Regions from separate parts of the Polaromonas sp. JS666 genome, predicted to be linked through region 1. Evidence: predicted binding sites of a transcription regulator. Region 1 holds the regulator's gene; the other holds the start of a gene.
The links. The regulator FNR, encoded in region 1, switches genes on or off when oxygen is low (the NO sensors DNR and NnrR bind a similar motif). The targets are predictions, from matches to a motif close to TTGATNNNNATCAA.

Region 1 (4,191 bases):
GCCGGGTGCCAGCGCCCAGGCCAGTGCGCACAGGGCATAAAACACCCCGACGGTGATGGCCAGCGCAATGCCCGTGCGAAGGGGCGGCAGGGTTGTCGGGTTCATCATGAGAGCGCCTTCATTTGGTAGCCGGTGGGGGCTGGCGATCCATCATCATCTGCATCATGGACTGCATCATGTCCATGCGCTTTTCCATCATCTGCTGGCGCTCGTTCATGGTGCCCGTCATGGGTTTGCCGCCCTGCATGCCGCCCATGGGGCCCATGCCTGGGCCGCCCATCATGTTCATCATCGCCATGCCATCCTGCATGGTTTTCATGTGCTCGGCCATCAGCGCATTGCGCTCTTCCGGCGTCTTGGCGTTGGCCATTTTTTCGCGCATCTCGCGCATGACTTTCATCTGGCGGTCCATGGCGGCCATGCGATCGGCACTGGCTGGCCCGGGGGCAGGACCTGCCTGCCCGGCCGGAGGCTGGCCAGCCGCGACAACAATCGGGTGATGCTGCGCGTGTTCCGCGGCGGTTTGGGCCCAGGAGCCCATGGCGGCTGCAGCCAGGGCGATGCCCAGTACGGTTTGATGAAGAGATGACATGGTTAACTCCAATCGTGAAAGTCAAGGTGAACAAGCAACAGCCCCGGGTGGCGACAGGCCGGCCCGGCTCAATCTCATGTGTCTGCGCCCTCCCCGGTGGACAGCTCATACCCGGGCAACTGGGCCTGCAGCGACTGCACCTGGCGCTCCAGCGCCTCAATGCGATTGAGGTAACCGAAGAGCAGCGCCACGGTAAACAGGTCCAGGTCGAAGTCCAGTCGCAGCCTGCCGACGCTGCGCAGCGGCATGACGTATTCGGCGCTGAAGAGGCGCTCCGCCCGGTGCTGCTCCAGCGGCTGCAGCGCGCCGTATTCCACCAGTTCGTCAAGTTCGGCCGCGCTCAGACCGCAGGCCCGGGACAAGTCGGAGACGGTCACGGTTTCGCGGGCGTCCAGCCAGGTGTATTCAAGCGGCTGTGGTTTCATGTCGGTTCTCCTTGACCACGACGGCGTGGGTTGAAGTGCGAGGTGCGCGCCAGTTCCTGGAACAGCTCGCGCTCCCGCCCGGTCAGGGTGGCGGGCACGTCAACATGCGTGACGGCATACAGATGACCGCGCCCGCTGCGGCCGTTGGCCAGGCCGCGCCCGCGCAGGCGCAGCTTGCGCCCCGAGCGCGTGCCCGGCGGCACCGTGAGCATCACCGGCTCGTCCAGCGTGGGCACTTCCACGTCAGCGCCCAGCGCCGCCTCCCACGGCGCAAGCGCCAGATCGAAGTACAGGTCGTGGTGGTCGGCGCGAAACACCGGATGCGGTACCAGCGTAATGTGCAAATAGATATCGCCGTCGGCGCCGCCATGGCTGCCCTTGCCACCCTTGCCGCGCAAGCGCAGCTTCTGGCCTTCACTCACCCCCGGCGGAATGGTGACTTCCAGGGTACGCGAGCCGCCCGCCTCGTGCGCCAGATCCAGGTTGAGCCGGGTGCCCCGGTGCGCCTCTTCCAGGCTGATGCGCACGACCGTCTCATAGTCGCGCCCATGCATGGGCACCGGGCCGTGCCGCGAACCACGGTGCCCGCGGCCCAGCGCGGCCAGCAGGTCGGCCAGGTCGATGTCCTCGAACGACTGCCCGTCCGAGGCGTACTCATGGCTCCACTGCGGTGGCGGCGCAAACTCTTCACCGGCCGGGCGGCGACCGAGCTCGTCGTACGCGGCGCGCTTCTCGGGGTCCTTCAGCGTCGCGTAGGCCTCGGCCACCTCCTTGAACCGGGCTTCGGTATCGGGCGCCTTGGAGACGTCCGGGTGGTGCTGGCGCGCCAGCTTGCGGTAGGCCTTCTTGATCTGTTCGGTGTCGGCGTCCCGTGGCACACCCAGCGCGGCGTAATAGTCCTTGTATTTCATACCGATGCAGCCTTCAGTGCAGGTGCATCTCGAAGACCCGCGTCAGGCCGTCCAGGTTGACGATGCGGATGTGGCGCTTGTCGACTTCAAGCAAACCCTGCTGCTGGAAGGCCGAGAATGTGCGGCTGACGGTTTCCAGTTTCATGCCCAGGTAGCTACCGATTTCGGCGCGCGTCATCCTCAGGTGAAATTCGCTGGCCGAGTAGCCGCGGGCCTTCAGGCGCTGCGACAGGTTCAGCAGAAACGCCGCCAGCCGTTCCTCGGCGTTCATGCTGCCCAGCAACAGCATCAGGCTGTGTTCCCGGATGATCTCGCGGCTCATCAGGCGACTGACCATGTTCTGCATGCTGGCGTTGCCGGTGGCCAGCCGGGTCAGTTGCGCATAGGGAATGACGCAGACCTCGGTATCCTCCAGCGCCGTAGCGGTGCTGGCATGCTTGCCATAGGCCACGCCGTCCAGGCCAATCAGCTCACCGGCCATGTGGAAGCCACTGATCTGCTCGCGGCCGTCGGCCAGCATCAGGCTGGACTTGAAGGTGCCGCTGCGCACGGCATACATGAATTGAAAGTGGTCGCCCTCGTCAAAGAGCGTCTGGCCGGCCTTGACCTTGCGACGCCCGAACGTCAGGCTGTCCAGGCACTCCACGTCGCCGTCTGTCATGCCGCAGGGCAGGCACAGATCGCACAGGTGGCAGCTGGAGCAGGGTGTCCCCAAAGGCGCGACCTGCGCATCCCCCATGGCCTGTCGAATCGGAATGACCCGCAGGTCGCTGGCGGGTGTTTCCTGCGTACGCTCTTGTGTGCGCTCCTGTGTGCGTATGAGTGTGGCGGTTGACATGATTTTCCCCTTGATGAGACGGCCGTCAATGCGCAGGGTGTTGCGATGCTCTCGCAACAGCCTGGGCAAGTTGATCGGATTCGGTGCTTTTGTCGAGGAAGCGGGCAGCGCCCTCCCGCAGGTAGCGCTTGCGGTAGGCCGGGCCCGCGTTGTTGCTGAAGACGACGAAAGCGATTTCGGGCGCGGCCTGACGCACGGCGCGCAATACCTGCAGGCCCGAACCACCGTCCAGCTGGACGTCGAGCACCACCACATCGGGCGCCGTGGCCAGAATGCCGTCGATTGATCCCTGCGGCGTCTCAGCCTGACCGACGATGGTCATCTCATTGACGCCGAGCATCGCGGCCACACGACTGCGGATCAGGGCCGAGTCGTCGGCCAGAAAAACCCTGACGGGAACTTGGAGATCAGACATACAGCCACTATGCGCGCGCGCCTATCGTTGCGATATCGGTGATAGCTGAATCCACCCCTCGGAATAATCCGGATCAGCGGCATCCACAGCACCGAGACCGCCTAGGAATCGTCCGAGTGCCAAGCACGCTTTCCCCAAATCCGGGTTCCCAGAGTGGCCATCCGGAACCCTGTGACCCAAGGGCGGGTTGCGCTGGCGGTCAGTGCGCCATCAGCACCGGCAGGGTCATGGACTGCAAAACCGCCCGCGAGGTGCCGCCCAGCAGCCACTCGCGCGCCCGGCTATGGCCGTAGCAGCCCATCACCAGCAGGTCGGCTTCCAGGTCGAAGGCGCTTGACAACAGCAACTCGCCCAGCCTTTCCGGCTCATCCCCCTGGCGGTGCCAGGTCGCCTCAACGCCATGGCGCTTCAAATAGCCAGCCAGATCCAGCGAAACGCCACCGACGACAGGCTCATCGGCTGACCAGTTGACCACATGAACACGCTGCGCACTCTGCAGCAGGGGCATGGCTGCGGTGACAGCACGCGCCGCCTCGCGCGTCGTCTTCCAGGCAATCACCACCGTCTCGCCGACCGTCGGCGGCACCACGGCGTAGGGCAGGATCAGGGCCGGCCTGCCGCTGATCGCCATCGCGGTTTCCGCGAAATCGGGCGGCACGTCCGAGGACTCGATATCCGAAGGGTCGTGCTGGCCCAACACCAGCAGGTCGGCATACAGCGCCTGCTGGGCGAAGGCACCCGTCACAGGGTAGTCGATCACTTCGCCCCAGGAGACCGGTACGCCGGTCGAGGCCAGCGCACGATCGAAGGTGGCGCGCGCCCCGGCCAGCCGCTCGTCGTCAAGCTCGCGCAAGGTGACGGCGACACCGGGGCCGATGGTGGGCGCAAATGGCGGCATCACGAAGCTGGGTGTGACCGCATAGAGCGCGGCCACCGCGGCACCGTGCCGCCGCGCAAGCTGGCGTGCGAACTCCAGGCGAGGCGCAGCGCGCCGTGATGCATCAAAGTGA
Region 2 (4,191 bases), 1.1 Mb from region 1:
CTGACGCGCGATATGTCGGCCTGGCTGACGGACCGCTACAGCGAGCGCAGGGAGAGCGCGGACGCGCTGGCCAAGCGGGTCAACCAGCGCGCGCTAAGTGGACTCTGAGCTTCCCCGGGAGTGCGAAAAAACTATTTCCCTACAGCAACAACATCGCTGCCGCGATGATGGTTGGCAGCAGCGCACCGAGCAATAGCCCGCCGGCGCCGATGGATTCATCGTTAAAGCCCTGCTTGAGCAAGGCAATGCCGGCCGGGTTGGGAGCGTTCGCAATCACGGTCAGACCTCCGCCCGCGACGGCACCGGCAACCAGCATGTACTTGGCCGAATCACTCATGCCTTCAATCAGCGACCCCAGATAGGTTAGTGCAGCGTTGTCTGTGATGGCGGTCAGACCGAGGGCGCCAAAGAACAGGGCGGTTGGCTCCAGGCCGGACACGATGGGCTGCAGCCACCACTGCTGCATGCCCCCGAGCACCACCAGACCGGCAAGGAAGAAACCCACGAGTAAAGCCTCCTTCAGGATGAGGGGCGTCTGGTAGCGGGAATAGGCCTGCGTGAAACCGAGGAAGAGCAGGAACAGGCCGAGGAATATCACCGGGTGGTGGGCGAACGCCACGACGGTCGCGAGGAATGCCAGGTGAATCGCGCTGACGAGGGCTGGAATGCGCCGCTCACGGTCTTCGGGCGATGCTGGCTCAGCATCATCAAGATGCCGACGCAGCACCAGCGTAACAGCCGTGGCGTTGATAACGACAGCGATGACGGCCTTCCAGCCGAAGTGTGTCACCATAAAGGCACTGTCCCAGTTCCAGGTGGCGGCCACCATGAGAACAGGGGGTGCAGCGAAGGAGGTCAAGGTGCCGCCCACGGAGATGTTTACGAACAAGACCCCGAGTGCGGCGTACTTTAACCACTCCGGAATGCCGGCGCGGAACACCAGGGAGCCGAGCATCAGCGCAGCAAGCGTCATTGCCGCTGGCTCGGTAATCAAGGAGCCGATCAGGGGCACCAGAGCCAGGCAAAGCCAGACTTGAGCGACGACGGTTCGAACCGGTGCGAACCTGGCGAAAGAGGCCACCAACGCCTTGATGACTTCCACAACTGGCCGTGATGCAGCCACCACCATGATGACGAACACAAACAAAGGTTCGGTGTACTGCCGGGACTCGGCGTACTCGATGGCTTGTGAACCTCCGACCACGAGAGCCATAACGGTGATGAGCACGACGGCCCAGAAGCCGAAGACGACCTCCACTTCACCGAGCAGATGGAATAGGCCAGCATGGCGAGGGTGGCGGTGTGCCAGCCGCTCAAATAACTTTGTCGAGAAGGTGTGGACCAACGCGAATGCAAAGAGAATGGCTCCGATGATGTCGATATTTGGCATAGTGATTGACCTCGGAGCCAATCATACGGGGCGAATCAGCCTTCTAGACGCGGCTGCACAAGAGGCTCCTCAGCCAAGGAAATCTGGTCCACCGATTGTGGACGCGGCGATCAGTAAGGTTGCGCAATATGCTTCTGATGAAGCAAGGCACCTACTTGATCAGGATAACTGGCACCTCGACCAAGTGCACGACGCGAGTGGCGACAGAGCCGATCATGACGTTGGCGATCGGTCCCATGCCGCGTGTCCCCATGACTACCCCATCACAGCGTGTTTCACGCACTTGCGCTGCGATTTCGCTGGCGGCCGCGCCAACGCGGTAGTGTGCCTGATAGGGAATACCAGCTTGGTCGAGAATCTGTCGTGCCGGCTGAAGCACCTGATCCGCCTCACTCGCATACAGGTCATTGACCTCTATGTTGGTCAAGGTGGCGTGGGATCTGAGTGACATGGGATCAAGCACGTGCAGCAGTTCAAGTTCCAGGGTGGATTTTTCTTGCACCGCTGTGGCTGCATAGCGCACTGCGCGCAATGCATTGGGAGAGCCATCAAAAGGAATAAGTATTTTTTGCATGCTATTTTCCAAAAGGTTCTCGCTGAACCCGCATGTCGGCGCGCGCATCGCACAAGCCGCACCATTGCCAAGCTGTTCCTGCGAAGGATACTGCGACCGTGCAAGTTCTCTATTTGGTGCAGATCAAATCAATTCATACTGAGGCCAAGCACGGCCTTTCGTGTATGTATGGCCCCGACACCTTTTGCAAGATTTTTTTGGTGACTGGAAACAGTTTGCATGCATGTATACGGCTTGCTAATGAGCAAGTGCACACACGCCCGCAGCCTCGATGAGATTTGCACACCCAGTCCTCAGCAAATTGGCGGCTTGATCCCGAGGGACACCATCGCTGTGGCGGAGATGGGCTCAACGCCGTCGATTGCGGAGATCTTCTTGCACAGGGCCGAGCGTTTCATGAACGCTTTGATCCAGCCTTCAGCGCGCTTGACGCGTTGTTCCAATTCCTGAATCTGCTGCACCAACTCCAAGAGCATGGCTTGGCAAACGCTGGTCACCTTGCCTTCGCAATTGGCCAGAATCTGCGGCGCAGCACGCTTGAAAGCCTCTGGTGACTTGGCAATCGTCACGCCTCGCTTCCCCGGCAAGCCCTGAACTGACTGAGCGCGGTGCGCTGCTGGACCAGCAGCTCGCGTACGCACGCAATGGACCGCCTGTATATCCTGTTGCTCGACCGACTTCACCGTGACGAAGCGCATCGCCGGCCGGCTGGCAACCGTTGGTCAGTCACGAGGTGATCGTTCAGTTGATCGCCAACACGACCACCCAGGCCGGACTGAAAATTCGCGCCGAACTCGACACGGGCCATTACCCTACAGGCATCAGCGTCACCGACGCCGAGTTGGCCGCGTTGAATCTCAAGCGCGCCAACTTCCATGGTGACTGGAACTACACGTTGCTGCCGCTCTGGAAAAAATAATAGTCAACTTATTTTGCCGCGACTCCTTACCCCTGAACTCGCCGGGCTTCAATCCGCTAGAAATTTGCTAAAGGATGGAAAAGGACGGCAAGGCGGTCACCGATGCCGATGGGCAGGCAGGAGGCGGATTGTGGTAGTGCCTCCGGCATCGAGTCGTCACGGCCCGCTACAGGCGTCCTCCTTTGTAGTGTGAAACCTGTTCCAGTTGCGACATATCGCCAGAGGAAGTTGTGGTCTTTCCGCCCATGCCTATGGAAGAACAGCCGGCAGAAATAAGAACCACGACCACGAGGGCAATCGATGCGAGCTTGCTCATGAAAGTCTCCTTGCGATTCCAGGGATAAGGGAGTGCGGAATTCGCCGGGAACCAGGACGGCGAGCCCTGCAGAGCAGCAAAGGCAACCGCGACGCTCAAGGAACCAGCAAAGTTGGCCGCTTTTTGTGCAATTGCGAGTGAGACGCTCTAAACAGAAATTCGCTTGAAAGCGCCCGCCGGTTACGGGCCAGGGCAAAATTTGCAGAGGTATTTTTTTTGACCTCCTTGTAACCAACCCGCACCATGGAACGAATACGAGGGTTGGCCGTGATCATGGTGGCACTCCTCCAGGCTGGCAGTGAAGCTCAAACTGTCCTGTCTCGACCGCCTGCACCAGTTGCGTCGCTGTTCATCCGGCTGGCTGGGAAACGGTCACGATCTTCCCTTGAAGGCCCGCAGCAGTCGTGCCACTGAAAGGCCGAATAAGCCGGTCAGCGCAATGGCTGCAACAACCCAGTGCTCCCCTATGAAAGCACCAGCGGTCGTTCCGGCCAGCACGGCGGCGAGAACGGGTAGATGACAGGGGCAGGTCAACACGGCAAGCGCACCCCACAGGTAGCCAGAAAGTGGCTTGCGTGTCTCAACGGGAATACGCTCAGGACTGCTCATGGCGAAATCTCCGTATCGCGTGCCAGTTCGGTTAGCTGACAGGCCAGCTGCGCTTCCAAGCCTGCTGCGCCTGACGCCGGCGCTCCACGAGCTGGCGCAGATCAGTAAGATACGCCAGCGCTTCATCGCCGTCTGCGGCATCCAGCGCCCGACGCAGCCGCGTTAGCGTGTCGAGGCCGATGTCTGCTTCGAAAGCGGCCCGCACGAAGCACAGCCGCTGCAAAGCATCCGCATCGAGCAAGCCGTAGCCGCCTGCGGTGCGGTCCACAGGCCGCAACAACCCACGCAGCATGTAGTCGCGCACGACATGCACACTCACACCGGCATCCAGGGCCAGATGGGACACCGTGCAGGCGTTCATCGAACACCTTCTTTTCTTCATC

Region 2: BPRO_RS11055 (universal stress protein) is a predicted target of FNR. The motif match lies at 2,078-2,091, and genes of this name have one in related genera.

What each region holds. Positions count from the first base shown of each region.
Region 1 is NC_007948.1:1,211,109-1,215,299, reverse strand. It holds gene BPRO_RS05800 (DUF5676 family membrane protein) at 1-108, opposite strand, end outside; gene BPRO_RS05795 (hypothetical protein) at 119-592, opposite strand; gene BPRO_RS05790 (chaperone modulator CbpM) at 667-1,017, opposite strand; gene BPRO_RS05785 (DnaJ C-terminal domain-containing protein) at 1,014-1,928, opposite strand; gene fnr (fumarate/nitrate reduction transcriptional regulator Fnr) at 1,942-2,766, opposite strand; gene BPRO_RS05775 (response regulator) at 2,792-3,181, opposite strand; gene BPRO_RS05770 (universal stress protein) at 3,381-4,191, opposite strand, start outside.
Region 2 is NC_007948.1:2,314,751-2,318,941, forward strand. It holds gene arsH (arsenical resistance protein ArsH) at 1-108, shown strand, start outside; gene BPRO_RS11050 (putative Na+/H+ antiporter) at 140-1,390, opposite strand; gene BPRO_RS11055 (universal stress protein) at 1,542-1,964, opposite strand; partial or broken gene BPRO_RS30900 (IS110 family transposase) at 2,285-2,677, opposite strand; partial or broken gene BPRO_RS11065 (ISAzo13 family transposase) at 2,677-2,883, shown strand; gene BPRO_RS29550 (hypothetical protein) at 3,050-3,199, opposite strand; gene BPRO_RS29555 (hypothetical protein) at 3,295-3,474, opposite strand; gene merE (broad-spectrum mercury transporter MerE) at 3,572-3,808, opposite strand; partial or broken gene merD (mercury resistance co-regulator MerD) at 3,805-4,169, opposite strand; gene merA (mercury(II) reductase) at 4,187-4,191, opposite strand, start outside.